2 linked regions of the Natrinema sp. SYSU A 869 genome follow. Each later gene encodes a partner of the first gene's protein in a complex. Links are inferred from orthologs where the notes say so. Each region holds a gene or a part of one and is shown on either strand. Other genes may lie near its edges.

Region 1 (7,291 bases):
CACCGCGAGTACGAGCGCCTGCTGCCCGAGGAATCCTTCGCACGACTCCGGGACGGCAGCTACGAGATCTGCGAGTACGTCTATGGCCTCCTCGAGAACGGAGCCGACTCGGATATGCTGTCGAGTGGCGATGGCGCGGAACCGGTCGCTTACCACTCCCACTGCCAGCAGCGCACGCTCGACCTCGAAGCGCCCACCGTCGCCGTCCTCGAGCGCTGTGGCTACGCGCCCGAAACCTCGAGCGCCGAGTGCTGTGGGATGGCTGGTTCGTTCGGTTACAAACGGGAGTACTACGAGCTCAGTGTGGACGTCGGCGAGCGGCTGGCGGGGGAGGTCGACGGCGCGGAGACCATCGTCGCATCGGGCACCTCGTGTGGCGACCAACTCGAGACGCTGCTCGAGCGGGACGTGTCGCATCCGATCGAGTTACTCGCGCCCGGCGCTCGAGCGTAACGTCGGCGCGCTGCCGGGTCCGGGTCAGACGCCGGTCGGGGTCCGTCCGGAGCGGTGTCGGTCGAACCGGATCCTCCATCGTTACGTGGCGGGAGAAATATCACTCGGGTAATGACTTCGCCATCGATACGCGATCACCTCCGACCGACCGACAGCGACTACCCGGACGGGATCTATCGCGTCGTCGGAACGGGCGACGATACCATCACCCTGCTCCAGGTCGGTGACGCGGACGGTCGACGGGTCACCACCGGAGAGATCGTGACGGTCGACGACGCGGAACTCGAGGCGTTCGAACCGGCCAAAAACCCGGACGGGAACCGACGGCTCGGAGCGAGCGTGATTTCGAGCCTCGAGATACTCTACTGGCGGTTTCGCGCCTTCGGGCAGCAACTGGCAGCGCACCCGTTCCCGACCGCCGTCGCCGCGGCGCTCGTCGCGATGGGCTACGCCGGTGACTCGATCGGGCCGCTCTCGGAAACCGCCGCGAGCGTGGCGCTGTTCGCCGGTGTCGTCTCCCTCGCATACGTCGGTAGCGGGTATCTAAGTCGGTAGCGTCCGCGCTGCTCGGAGACGGGTCTCCGACTCGGTCACGTTCGGAGCCCGACAGGAAATAGCCGGTCGCCACCCGTCGGTGAGTGATCGACACCGTGAGACGGACCTCGAGACCGTTCCGCTACCCTTCGAACAGCTCGTCGACCGCGTGCCGCGCCGCGAGCGCGGCGTCGTCAGCGACCTGTTCGGGGTCGGCCTCGTCGTCGTCCTCGGGCGCGTTGAGGTAGACGTCGACCTCGAGGATGCCGTCCTCGAAGACGACGGTCACGTCGTAATCGCGCACGTCGGACTGTTTGTACTGTGAAAAGATGACGCCTTCCGCGGCGTCCGAGGCCGTCTGGACGACGGTCTCGTCCGTCGGCTCGTCAGTCGACATTTACGCGCCGCCAGCGCCCGGGCCGCCGGGGCCGGCCGGACCGCCGCCCATGCCGCCACCGCCGAGCATGTCCTCGAGCTCCTCCTGGAGGCTCTCGAACTGGTCCTGAACGCGCTCTTCCTGCTTCTCGAGGGTCTCGAGACGGATCTCGAGGGAGTCGACCTTCTCCTCAAGGTCCTCTTCGGCCTGATCGTAGTCGGTCTCGACGAGGAGTTCGCCGACGTTTCGGTACATCGTCGTTCCCTCGTCGATGTTCTCGAGCTCGTCGAGGGCGTTCTGTGCCTCGGTGAGACCCGATTCCGCTTCCTGTTTCTGGACGGCGACTTCCTGTGCCGTCTCCTGCAGGTCCTGTAGCTGCTCGATTTTCTCTTGTGCTTCCGGTGGCAGGTTTCCTTGCATATCTCGACCGTCGCCCTCCGGACTGATAAAGCCAAGCTTTGTCTTCCGTCCCGGCGGCCCAGATCCCTATCCGCGTCCGCCCGTCGCGACCGTCTCGTCGCCGGTCGTCGGCGTCGTGGCGCTGTCGGTCCGGATCACGAGATACCCGCCACCGAGGAAGAGCGCACCCCAGAGCAGGAAGAGCGCGTCCCAGAGGACGATCGGTCCCGGTCCGGCGGGCCAGACGTGATGAATCCCGAGCAGTTGGTGATTCACGAGCCCTTCGAGGAGGTTGAAGACGCCCCAGCCCATGATCACCGCACCCAGCAGCGTCCGTCCGGAGTCGGGAACCGAATGAAAGCGCCACGCCCGCGAGAGTAGTACGACGCCGATGATGGTGAACACGTACGTCGCGAGGTGAAAGAGCCCGTCGGCCAGCACGTTGAGCTCGAGATCGGTCGCAACGCTCGAGTCCGGGTAGGACGACAGCATATGGTGGATCTGGAGGATCTGATGGAAGACGATGCCGTCGAAGAAGCCGCCTAACCCGAGTCCGAGCGCGAGGCCGGCGATCACCAGCGGCTTGGCATCCCGCCGCAGCCCGAGCCACGTTCCGTTCCGGTCGGCCATACGGCGGGTTCGGCGACGACGACGAAGACCGCGTTGCCTGCCGGTACAGGGATGGCGCGATGCGCTCAGTCGAGACTCCCCGTTTACTGGGACGCGAGAATAGCCTCGCCGGCGTCAGCGGTCCGTTCGGCGACATCGACCAACGAAAACCAGGTGTTCAGCGCTGCTCGAAGGGCGATAACGTCCTCGGCGGCAATGTCGATGCAAACGCGCGAGCCGTCCCGCTCGAGGGTCGTCTGCGATCGCTCGTCGTCGATCTCGCCGATTTCGCGGGTGACGCTCGCGGCGACGAGTTCGGCACGCGACGAGGTCTCGTAGTCGAACTCGAGGGTCGCGTCGTGAGAAGACACGCCGGTTACTGGACGCCGACTTCCTTGACGTCGCGGCTGCGTTCCTTCAGGAGTACGCGGTGGCCGCAGTAGGGACAGCGGACGCCGCCGTACTCGTCGAGCTGGACGTCGCGTTTACAGCGGGAGCATTTGTAACTCATACTGGGTCTCGAAACGCGTTATTCGTCGTCGTCCTCTGCGAGAGCAGCGCGGATGGAGCGCTGAACGGTACGGCCGGCGGGGGTCTCCGGACGGTACGCGCCGCCGGTGAAGACCTTGCCAGTCTCCTCGTTCTTCCAGATGCCAGTGCCGACGCGGGTGACGTCGTCGCCGTCGACTTCGGCGTTCTGCATGTCATCTTCGATCTCGCTGACGCGACGTCGGGCGACGCGGCCGTAGCGGGCACCGAACCGACCAGCGCTACCGACCTCTCCTTTGTTGGCCATAGTGGTCCACTCTATCGCCAGCGGATTCTTAAACCTGTTGAGTCGCGACGGTTCCCGCAGTCCTGATGGCTCCGGCGGGCTGACTGGCCCGTCGCCGGTCTCCGATCAGGAGTCGCCGATCCGCTCGGCGACCGGCCACGCGAGTAGTTCCAGGAAGACGAGCGCGAGCGCGGCGAGGTAGCCGGCGATCGCGAGCGGCGCAGTGAGCAGTCCCATGCCGACGCCTGGGGCCGCAAGCAGCGTACGAACGGCGAGGCCGCTCACCGCTAACAGCGGGATCAGGGTTAGGACGGCGTCTGGTCGCTCGACCATGGCTAATTATATCTAATTACGGCCGGGCCGTTAAGGCTCGGACAACCAGCAGGAACTGACACTTCCATCGACTCGTTACAATATTTGCTGCGGGACTCCCTGCTGCGGAACCGATATCGGCGGTTGGCAGTCCAAAACGCTGACTCGAACGGGCAGTGGCTACTGGAATTCCGAGTCGGCGAGCACGTCGTTGAGATCGTCCCGGATTCGCTCTCCCATCTCCCGGTCGCGAGCGGTCGTCACGACGCGGTTTTCCTGTACGCTCGAGCCGTTCCGGAGGAGCATTCGAACGTTGCCGCCATCGTCGGCGCGAGTCACTTTCGCGCGCATGCCCGACTGAGAGCCCTTCCCGCCGGCGTCGATGGGCCCGGGGATCACCTTCTTGACGTGGGGGTGGTCCGCGACAGTGTGGATGGCTCGCATCCCCGTTCGGCCGCCGATGAGCGTCGAGTGACTGCCGCTGATCTTCTCGGCCGGCGGCGTCTCGACGACATCGAGCGCGCGATTTCCGCGGCGCTCGAGGACCGCCCGAACGGGATCGTCGTCGTCGACGCGGTAGAAGGGGTGATGGATGTCCTCCCGGACGGCGCGAATGACCGTTCGCACGCCGCCGGCGTAGACCTCTTCAGGACGCTTCCGGCGGATCTCGTCGCCGATCAGTCCGGCGAAGTTTCGGAGTTCGATGGGTTCGTTCTCGCCGTCTTCGGGCGTTGTCGTAATCGCCGTCTCGCCGAGCACCTGCTCGTCTGCATCGATCTCGGCGTCTCTCGCTGTCGGCTCGTCGGGCTCGTCAGCGAGCATCGTGATGGTCGCCCTATCGCGCGCCGCCTCGAGGACGATTGCCTCGGTGTTGGTCTCTCGACAGACCAGACAGAAGTCCCCGGGTTTCTCGAGCGGCGATGCGCAGTGGCGACACTCCATAGTCGTTCTTGGCGGGACGGATGTAAAACAGGTCTGTTTCCGACCGGACGCGGTAGTCGTCGGTCGGACACCGCTTGAACGGACCGAAATTCAGTTCCCAGAGAGTACAACTCGGACCGACGCCGAGTCCGGATTAGCCGCTCCCGTCCGCATCGTCTCGTCGCTCCCGACCGCTCTCCGTGACGCCGTCACGTTACCTCGATATCGGTGAGACACACTGCCGTCTTCTCGCCCGTACTGCTTCCGAGAGCGACGGCTCCGAGCCAGCGTTCGATTGGATATCCCTTGGAACTGACTCCCTAAATGGTGTGGCTTTGAAATACCAGGAGACCATGACCGTCAGTCATTACAGGATTCGATCGAAGACGTTCTGCACCGGCTCCGTATCGACGACGTCGTAGGGAACCCGAAGTGGGGAGATCGATACCGCTTCCTCGAGCACGGCGTGGCGGTCGGTGTCCTCGCCGTCGGGAATGTCCCGGTTCGACATCTGTTGCCAGAGGCGGTTAGTCAACTGAAACGCGCCGTCCTCGAACGCCGCGTCCATCTCGTAGACTTCGGTCGGGCGCGTAATCGCGAAGCCGTTGGGCTCGCAATCCGGTCGGGGGACGTTGACGTTCAGGTAGTCCACCCGATCGAACAGGCCGGTGCCGGGTGTGGCGCTGACGAGATCGGCAGTGATCTCACCCGCTCGTTCGAAGTCCGCGGGCTCGAGGTCGTCATCGTAGCCCAGCGTGTCCATCGAGACAGCGATCGATGGAGTCTCGAGGAAGGCAGCCTCCATGGCGGCGCTGACGGTTCCCGATCGAGAGAAGACGTAGGCCCCGAGGTTCGCGCCAGAGTTACAGCCGGAGACGACGATATCGGGTTCGGGCTCGAGGCCTTTCGTGCCGACGATGGCGCAGTCATAGGGAGTGCCGTCGACGGCGTACCCGAGTTCGTGGTCGGTGTGAGGGACCGGCGAGGTGAACGAGTCCGTCTCTAGGTCCAGCGAGAAGTCGTCAGCATCGTCGCGCGACGACCTCGTCCGGCCGTAGGAGAGTGATCGGCCGACCGCGCTCCGATTCCGGTCGGGCGCGACAACGGTGACCGTGCCGACCGCTGAGAGGGCGTCGTACAGTGCCCGGATGCCGGGCGCGTCGATTCCGTCGTCGTTCGTCAGGAGAATATGGGGTTCCGAGTCCAGGTCCATTGGCTGGTCGTTCGATAGCGGGCGAGCTACGTAGCAGTTCGGTTCCCGGACGATGACCGACTGACCGTGTCCGCGAGTTTCGTCCCGCAGGCCGGACAGTACCGCGAGCCGTCGGCGACTAGCGCATCACAGTCGGGACAGGCTAGACTCTCGTCCGGGTCGGCGACGGCCTCGAGGGCCTCGCCACAGGACGGGCAGTAGTCGGCCGACATCGGGACATCCGCGCCGCAGTTCGGACAGCCGGTGGCGTCCTCCCAGAGAACGCGACGCTTCGATTTCGAGATGTAGTTGTACGCGCCCCACACAACATTGCCAAGTCCCATCGAGAACCAGAACGTCAGGACCGCGACCAGAATGTGCGAGACGACCGAACCGAACTCCCGGTCGACCATCACGACACGATCCGGCGTCTCCTCCTCGATCGCCCAGCCCTGCGCCACGAGGTCATCGATCTCTCGTTGCAGCCGTTTACTGTGCATGGACGTGGTAGGACTCGAGCGAGCAAAAGGGTGTCAGTGAAACCGGAGTTGTCACTGCCCCGTTTATATTCCGGATGAGTCTTCAGGGAAGCCGTTTGGGGTCAGTGCAGGCGTGCTGACACCCGGTCAATCACCGGACTGTGTGGGACGTCCATCGCGCGGTACATCCACCCTTGAACGAGAATTGAGACGAACAGTCCGCAGACGAGAATCATCGGATACCACGTCGTCGGGATTCCGTTCCAGTGCACCCACGACGCGCTAGCGACGCCGACGGCGGTGAACAGAATCGAACTGACGAGATGGAGCTTCGAGACCAGCGGCTCGCGCGATCGCTGTTCGGTGGTATAGATGCGCTGTTCGGCCAGCCCTAGTGATCCCTGAACGACGTACACTACCGACATAAATACGAAGAACAGCTCGAACATATAGGACGCTATTCGTGACAATCAGTTAATTCTTTTGTCGATCGCTCCCCCAGCAGTTCGACCGGGAGCCGAACCGGTCATCGCCGTCACCACGGCAGGTACCGCCGAAGACGAGCCACCATCGATGGCTCGTGTCGGACCCAGAGCGTCGTTCCCTCGGCGTCAAACACCGCCTCCGTGGCGGGAATCCGCTCGCCGTCCGGGAGGTGGAAGTACTGATCGCCGGCCGGAACCGTCCCGCCGCTGCTCGCACCGAACAGTGACTTCGATCGCCCTGTCGGCTCCGGAACGGGCTCGCTGTACTCGATTTCGTACACCGTCTGCCCGTCTTCGGTCGTCTTCCGCCAGTCAACTATTTCGCGGGTCTCGTTCGTTCCGATCATATTCGGGGATTCCCCCGATTTGCCGGCTGACGAGTGACGTGGACCATTCGTTCGAATACCACTCGTGATGGCATGCTAAAGGCTTCGGCGAGGGTATCGAGCGGCGAGACTCGGCCTCGAGCGAAGCGATGTCAGCCGAGGTCGACCGGATTGACCTTCAGATACTCCCGCGAGACGACGGTCGCGTACGACCCCTTCGGCAGCGCGAACTCGAGGGTCAGCGGGTCAGTCTCGAGGCGCAGATCAGTTCGAAGGAGCATGGCTCGCCGCGTCCCGGTCGAGTCGAACTCGCCGGGGAGGTCGAAATCAGCGGGCTCGAGGCCGAGGTCGTCAAGGACGGCGCGCTCGATCTCACCCTGCTCGCCGTCGGCCAGTTCGGTCTCGGTGCCGACCAGCGGCGCGGTGACGA
Region 2 (7,181 bases), 970 kb from region 1 along the record:
TCGGACGACGAGGTCCCTGAACGGTCCGGGATCGACGTCGAACAGTCCCGGGCCGTAGGCCGCACCGGCGACGACCTGCCACTCGTGGTCCGTCAACTCGAGGGGTGGTCCAGCATCGGCGTCGACGGTTCGGAGGAGCGCTCGAGCGACGTCGGGTGCGAGGTCGTCGAGTGCGTCCGAACTGAGTGCGGCGAACCGGCGGGCGAACCAGTCGGCGTGGCGTTCGTGGAGTGCCTGACCGTCGTCGGTCATCGGCGCGAGCATGAGTGCGGAGTACTCGCCGCTGGCGTCGTTGCGGGTCGTCGAGACGTGGACCGTCCGATAGCCGTTCTCGCGCCAGAACTCGAGGAGGCCGGGCGTCGCGCCGAAGCCGGTGCCGAGCCAGTCGACTCGCTCACGGGACCGTCGGTCCCGTTCGTCGTTCGAGACGCGGGGCGTCTCGCCATCGGCGAACTCCTCGCGGATGCGCTCGAGGAGGCGTGAGCCGAGCCCGCGCGAGCGGGCCGCGTGATGGGTCGCGATCCGGACGACGCGACGGCCGACGGGTTCGCTCGCCGCCTCGTCGCGTAACTGGCTCGTCAGCACGTCCGGGAGCATGTTACCGCGGACGCGGCCGCCCTCGTACATCATCGCACGAGTGTCGGCGGGCAGGTCCCCCTCGCGAGCGAGCAGGGCGACGCTGACGACGTGGCCGTCGTGGAGTAACGCGCGCGCCGCGAGATTGGGTGCGTCGAGCAAGCGCGCGAGGTCGTTCGGCTCAGTCCGGTAGTGTGCGATGACGAGCAGGCCGAATGCCTCGCGAAGCAATCGGTCGTCAGCGAGGAGGTCGTCGGGCTCGAGTCGCCGATATGTGACCGTCTCAGGCGTCGCGTCGGCCACGAGCGGTTCGACCGGTGGGCGAGCATCGAGCAACAGTGCCCGGAAGGCCCACACCTCAACGGGGTCGCCCGCTGCGTAGCGGATCGGCTCGACGAGCGTGCAGTCGGTCACCGCGTGATCACTCTCCGAGAGCCGATCCCGGAAGCGGACCGAAAAGCCCCGCCCTGCGCCCTCATAGCCGTGGATCGTCGTCGCGAAGGCGACCCGATCCGCCGCGAGTAACGACTCGAGCGTCGCGACCGGCAGCGCCGCGGCCTCGTCGACGATGACGACGTCCGCTGACTCGAGGCTTTTGATGGCCGCGGTCGGCTCGAGGAATTCGATCGAGCCACCGGCGGCTGTCTCGATCCGATGGGGTCCGACGGTCGCACCGTCGCCCTCGAGCGCCTCGCAGAGTTCCCCCGCCCGATCGAACAGTTCCGCCGCGTTTCGGGCGTCAGGAGCGGTTACCAGGACGTTCTCGCCGTCGAGAGCGAACGCTCCCGCGGCCAGCCCGGCAGCGCTTGATTTGCCGCGGCCGCGATCGGCCTCGAGCACAACGGCCTGTTCGGCCTCACGAAGCGACTCGAAAGCGGCGACGGCGTCGACCTGATCGGCCGTGAGACAGGCCTCGTAGGCGGCGACCGGAAATCGGTGGTCCGGGGGCGGAGTCGGGGTATCCGTTGCCAGCCGCGGGGCTGGATCGGTCAGCCCATCGGCCTCGAGTCGATCGGTCTCGAGGTCGACGATCGCGATGCCGCGGTGTGCCCGCAGCGTCCCGACGAGGCGGCGTTTGAATCGGCTGGTGACGTCGTCCAGTTCGAACGGTGGGATGGCGAGCGATTCGTCGAACGCGCCGCGGCGGTCCGGCCACGCCTCGAGAGCCGGCGTCAGCAAAACGAGCAGGCCGCCACCGTCAACCGCGCCGGTGACTTTGCCGAGCGCGTTCGGCTGGAGACCGTCGTGGACATCGACGGCAATCACATCCCGTGTCGTCCCGAGGAGCTCGCTCGCGTTGACCTGTGAGAACTGTTCGCAGCGGAGTCTGTTGTCGGGACCGACCAGCGTCGTACCAGTGATCGGCACCGAGAGAGCATCGAGAATCGACTCGAGGGCGTCGTATCCGCGCTCGCGGTCGCCGGCGAGAACGAGTAGCCGGCGTTCGTTGACCCGTTGGGCTTCCTCGCGGAGTGACTCGGCGAGGCCGACGGCATCGACATCCATGTGTTCGGCTTGGGTCCTCGAGAGTAATAGGCCACGGAACGCCGACGACCGGACCGAAAGTCGAGGACGGCTATCGGCGAAACGGATCCGACGGACGTAGATACCACATTGCTTGCCCGGGGGTGTGATGGTGCCAGTGATCGTCGTCGAAGAACCCCGGATTTCGCCATCGGAACCGGCCGTTCGCCGTGTACGAGAACGGTTCGGGGAGTTCGGGCACGGTCACGACGGCCCGCTGGCACGCGGTGAACGATCGGTGGGCCGCATCACTCGTGGGGTGAAACGAGTGGTCCGCCGCGTCCTCGGAGCGGTCGCCTCGAGTTCGGATCTCGACCTTATCGGCCGGATGCGCGGCGGTATCGACGCCCTCGAGTCGCTGATCGAAGTGATCGACGAGTCGGACGGTATCGGCGTCGAACCCGTCGCGACCGCCGACGATAGTCGCCGTCGTCTCGAGAACGAGCCACGCGCGCTTGGGCCCGGTCGCCACCTGAACGCGGTCCCACCGATCGAATCCGCCGGGCCGGGTCCGACTTCGGATTCGCGAGGCCCCAACGGGAGTCAGCGAGTCGGCGGCGTTCGCCGGAACAGCGGCCAACGAATCAATTCCGGCACAGTCGCTACCGCCTGTCGAGAACGTTTCACCGAGTGCCCATGGGAGTTCGTCCGGGACGGAAACGTCGGTGTAGACATGCGTCTCGAGGCGTGTCGAGTGGGGAACGGCGGCGACCACGTTCATGTCGGCACTCCAGCTATCACTGCAGAATCCGTACGACCGTCCGTCTGCGTCACACGCCCGTTCGACCGTCAACCGGGCGTCTTCGCCGACGACGGCAACGATCGTCTCCGCTGCGAGCGCCGATCTCACTGTCTCCTCATCCTCGGTCGCAGCGAAGACGGCGAGATCGGCATCGGTCGGGTCGTTAACCCGCCTGACGTCGTCGACTCGTATCGTGACGGCGTCGGCGACGAAGATTGATTTTCCTCGCAGTCGCCGCGCGGGGGACTCGGCCGTCCGTGAACTGTTAGAGGGAGCACCACAACCGGCAGCGACACCGGCGAATCCGGTCACGGCCGCTGCGAGGAGGGCACGGCGGGAGCGTCGGGGCATACGCCCCTTATCTGTCGGAATCGAAATATATCTGTGGATACCCGGCGCGGTCGTCTCCGAAACCGCGTTCGCTCCGATCGATCCGTCTATGGGTATCGATCGCACGGCTTCGTACGTTTGAACACGCTTTTAAGGGGGGCAACGCTATTCGAGTGTACACCCTACGCGGGGTTGATGATGCTCCTAGCTTTACAGGACTCCGCCGGGATCGGCCCGGCACGGGCACCCAGTGCCCGGACGGCAGGGGAGCGCGAGCCCACGTGTAGGAGAGGTGAACAACCAATGTCAGTTTACGTAACCACCGACATCCCAGCCGACCTCGCTGACGACGCTCTCGAAGCGCTCGAGGTCGCACGAGACACAGGCCGAGTAAAGAAAGGAACGAACGAAACCACAAAGGCGATCGAGCGCGGCAACGCCGAGCTCGTCTACGTCGCCGAGGACGTCTCCCCGGAGGAGATCGTCATGCATCTCCCCGAACTCGCCGAGGAAAAGGGAATTCCCGTCGTCTTCATCGAGACGCAGGACGACGTCGGCCACGCAGCCGGCCTCGAGGTCGGCTCGGCCGCCGCGGCGGTCGTCGATGCCGGCGAGGCGGAAGATGACGTCGAGGACATCGCCGATAAGGTCGAGGACCTCGACTGAGGTGATCAGAGATGAGTGCTGAAGAGGAAGAAAGCGGCTCTACGCCCGCCGAGGTCATCGAGATCGTCGGCAAGACCGGCATGCACGGCGAAGCCATGCAGGTCAAATGCCGAATCAAGGAGGGCGAGAACCAGGGACGCATCATCACCCGTAACTGCCTCGGGCCGGTCCGCGAAGGAGACGTACTCCAGCTCCGCGAGACCGCCCGCGAGGCCGACTCCATCGGAGGACAATAATGGTCGAGAAACGAACCTGCGACTACACGGGCGAAGAGATCGAACCCGGCACGGGCATCATGTACGTCCAGACGGACGGCACCGTGCTCCACTTCGTCGACTCCAAGGCGGAGAAAAACTTCAAGCTCGGGCGCGAACCGCGCGACCTCGAGTGGACCGAAGAAGGTCGTCGCGGCAAGGGTCCCACACAGGCCGACACGCCTTCCGACGAGGAAGCCGACCAGACCGAGCAGGTCGAGGCCGGCGAAGACGAGGACCTTGAGACGGAAGCCGAAGCCGTCGACGACGACGAGGAAGACGTGCCCGCCGGGGACGAAACCGTCGACGAGACCGAGGAGTCCGAGGCCGAAGAAGCATGAGCGATCACGAACGCACCTTCGTGATGGTCAAGCCCGACGCCTTCGGGCGCGGACTGGTGGGCGAAGTCGTCTCTCGACTTGAGGACCGCGGGCTCAAGCTCGTCGGTATCAAGGTCGAGAACATGCCCCGTGCACGAGCGGAAGAGCACTACAGCGAACACGAGGACAAGCCGTTCTATGACGGCCTCGTAGACTTTATCACCTCGGGACCGGTCGTCCCGATGGTCTGGGAGGGCCAGGACGTGACCCGACAGGTCCGCCAGATGATCGGTGAAACCGACCCGCTCGAGGCCGACCCCGGGACGATCCGGGGCGACTATGCGCTCGATCTCGGTCGGAACGTCGTTCACGCCGCCGACCACGAGGACGAGGGCGCGAATGAACGCGAAATCGGAATCCACTTCGACGACGACGAGCTGATCGACTACGATCAGCACGACGCTGAGTGGCTCTACGAATAACTCCCTCGACGCACCCACGGTAACGGTTCGGACGTCACCGGGCTGCGTTGTGACGAGGATGATTCGCTCCATCGATTCTTCTCAACGGACTCAATTCGAGAGTGGGAACGCTGCGACCGATCTCTCGCGGCCGATCGTCTGCCACTCCATCGGACTCTGCTCCGTGTTCGAGACGAGGCAGCGGTCGATTTCTCAATCCGAAACATACGCCGACTTGGATTCGGAATGAAACGAACCGTTTCGACAGATGCTGGACTAGTCAGACTGAGCAGCGGTCCAAATCGTGAGTATTCGATGCCGTCTCCCCGTTGCCCGCTTCGTTGAAATTCAGCTACGTACCGCTTTACGGCTTTAGCGGTAGTATCTGTGAAACCTATCCGTTAGGATCGTCGAGATAGTGTAATATTTAACACAGGTATTTTCTAGGGAGACGTAAGGTCTAATGTGACGGCTGTTGAAGGGATCCGTGGTGGTTTCGAATGGTAACACACGGTAGGTGGTTTGTGGATGCGTGAAACGGAGGGAGCGGCCACGTTGACAGCGGACGTGACGCCGTCGCTGGACCTCGTTTTCGATCTGCTTTCGAACAGTCGACGACGATACGTCCTCTACTATCTCAACGATCAGTCGGATGGTGTCGCAACGATTGAAGACCTCACCGAGAGCGTTATCACCCTCGAGGAGGTGACGGTGCGTGGCGACGCGGACGAGGAGTCGACCGCGAGTTTGACGGCCGGCCACGACTCGCCGGACCAGCAAGCCGAGGTCCAGATGGAACTCCAACACATCCACCTGCCGAAACTCGAGGATGCGGGAGTTCTCGAACAAGATCGGCGTAGCGAGACGGTTCGGTACTGGAGCCAACCGTCGCTCGAGGAATGGCTCGAGCACGCACATCACAAGGAATTCGAGTAATTCGAGAAGAGCGGTACTATCGTCGTAGCAGCGGTCACGCGACGGTGGTCGATACCGATTGGGGTTGCTGAAAGATTTAATACTCAGTCCGTGGTTGGTCCACTGAAGTGTCGGTAAATCGCGAGACGGGACGGCCGTGTCTTTATGAGGTGTGATATCGTCTCACTCCTCAAAACTTAACAGGCGAGATACCGATACAGAACGTGAGGTGCATACTATGGCTGATCAGGAACTTCCACCACTGCCGTACGATTACGACGCGCTCGAACCGGCTCTATCCGAGCAGGTACTGACCTGGCATCACGACACCCACCATCAGGGGTATGTCAACGGTCTCAACTCCGCCGAGGAGACCCTCGCGGAAAACCGTGAGGAGGGCGACTTCGGCTCGACGCCTGGAGCCCTCAAAAACGTCACCCACAACGGCTGTGGCCACTATCTCCACACGCTGTTTTGGGAGAACATGTCCCCCAACGGCGGCGGCGAGCCGGAAGGCGACCTCGCCGACCGCATCGAGGAGGACTTCGGTTCCTACGAGGGTTGGAAGGGCGAGTTCGAGGCCGCTGCCGGTGCCGCCGGCGGCTGGGCGCTGCTGGTATACGACCCGGTTGCGAAGCAGCTTCGCAACATCGCGGTCGACAAACACGACCAAGGTGCACTCTGGGGATCCCACCCCGTCCTCGCGCTGGACGTCTGGGAGCACTCCTACTACTACGACTACGGTCCGGACCGCGGAGACTTCATCGACGCCTTCTTCGACGTCGTCAACTGGGAGAAGGCCGAAGAAGAGTACGAGAAGTGTCTCGGCCACTTCGAGTAAGCCCGTCAGCAGCGTAAGCGACGAAATCAGTCGATCTCGACTTTTATCGCCGGTCGTGTCACGGAGACAGTATCAGTGGTCAGTATCGCTCGAACGGGCCACGTCCCATCCGGTCGAGTGGACAGCCGACGCGACCCGAGTTCACATGTAGTGTGAGTAACTATCATGGTTTAACTGCGTGTGTACCGACCACACACCACATATGGCCGCCGAGGACAGTAGCGCCGACGCGATGGTTGAGGATCGGGACCAGCAGCGACAGCAACCGCCGCTCGAGGCGGAGCCGGAAGCTGTCGGCGGAGCACTCGCGGCCGACCTTCGAGCCGCCTGTGAGGGGGACGTACGGTTCGACGAGTACACGCGCGTCCTCTACGCGACCGACGGCAGTATCTACGGCGCACAGCCCGCGGGCGTCGTCTTCCCCCAGGATACTGACGATGTCCGCGACGCGATGCGTGTCGCAGCCGACCACGGCGCGCCGATTCTGCCACGCGGCGCGGGCTCGTCACTCGCTGGCCAGACGGTCGGCCCCGGCTGTGTCGTGCTCGATCT

Evidence for each region.
Region 2: K6I40_RS13440 (region 1) and rpl7ae share a complex: the UniProt entries of both Methanocaldococcus jannaschii proteins name them as parts of the 50S ribosomal subunit. The link is inferred for Natrinema sp. SYSU A 869 from one-to-one orthologs.

Annotation. Positions count from the first base shown.
Region 1 is NZ_CP082249.1:1,060,818-1,068,108, forward strand. Bases 1,535-4,353 are described here. They hold K6I40_RS13440 (50S ribosomal protein L37ae), read right to left. Parts: upstream 3,168-4,353; coding sequence 2,901-3,167; downstream 1,535-2,900. Other genes in these bases: K6I40_RS13420 (prefoldin subunit beta), read right to left, coding at 1,535-1,783; K6I40_RS13425 (DUF2243 domain-containing protein), read right to left, coding at 1,850-2,392; K6I40_RS13430 (KEOPS complex subunit Pcc1), read right to left, coding at 2,476-2,742; K6I40_RS13435 (DNA-directed RNA polymerase subunit P), read right to left, coding at 2,748-2,882; K6I40_RS13445 (hypothetical protein), read right to left, coding at 3,273-3,479. Outside these bases: K6I40_RS13405 (LUD domain-containing protein), read left to right, coding at 1-453; K6I40_RS13410 (hypothetical protein), read left to right, coding at 565-1,008; K6I40_RS13415 (DUF3194 domain-containing protein), read right to left, coding at 1,130-1,384; more of K6I40_RS13420, read right to left, coding at 1,385-1,534; more of K6I40_RS13450, read right to left, coding at 4,354-4,400; 5'/3'-nucleotidase SurE, read right to left, coding at 4,747-5,592; K6I40_RS13460 (zinc ribbon domain-containing protein), read right to left, coding at 5,619-6,071; K6I40_RS13465 (hypothetical protein), read right to left, coding at 6,173-6,499; K6I40_RS13470 (hypothetical protein), read right to left, coding at 6,586-6,882; tRNA pseudouridine(13) synthase TruD, read right to left, coding at 7,014-7,291. UniProt on the Methanocaldococcus jannaschii protein: Binds to the 23S rRNA.
Region 2 is NZ_CP082249.1:88,419-95,599, reverse strand. What follows is about bases 2,448-5,156. They hold rpl7ae (50S ribosomal protein L7Ae), read left to right. Parts: upstream 2,448-3,475; coding sequence 3,476-3,838; downstream 3,839-5,156. Other genes in these bases: ndk (nucleoside-diphosphate kinase), read left to right, coding at 4,430-4,894; K6I40_RS08535 (50S ribosomal protein L24e), read left to right, coding at 4,074-4,433; K6I40_RS08540 (30S ribosomal protein S28e), read left to right, coding at 3,850-4,074; K6I40_RS08550 (hypothetical protein), read right to left, coding at 2,448-3,193. Also shown: tRNA(Met) cytidine acetyltransferase TmcA, read right to left, coding at 1-2,082; more of K6I40_RS08550, read right to left, coding at 2,153-2,447; K6I40_RS08525 (hypothetical protein), read left to right, coding at 5,402-5,809; sod (superoxide dismutase), read left to right, coding at 6,027-6,629; K6I40_RS08515 (FAD-binding and (Fe-S)-binding domain-containing protein), read left to right, coding at 6,832-7,181. UniProt on the Methanocaldococcus jannaschii protein: Multifunctional RNA-binding protein that recognizes the K-turn motif in ribosomal RNA, the RNA component of RNase P, box H/ACA, box C/D and box C'/D' sRNAs.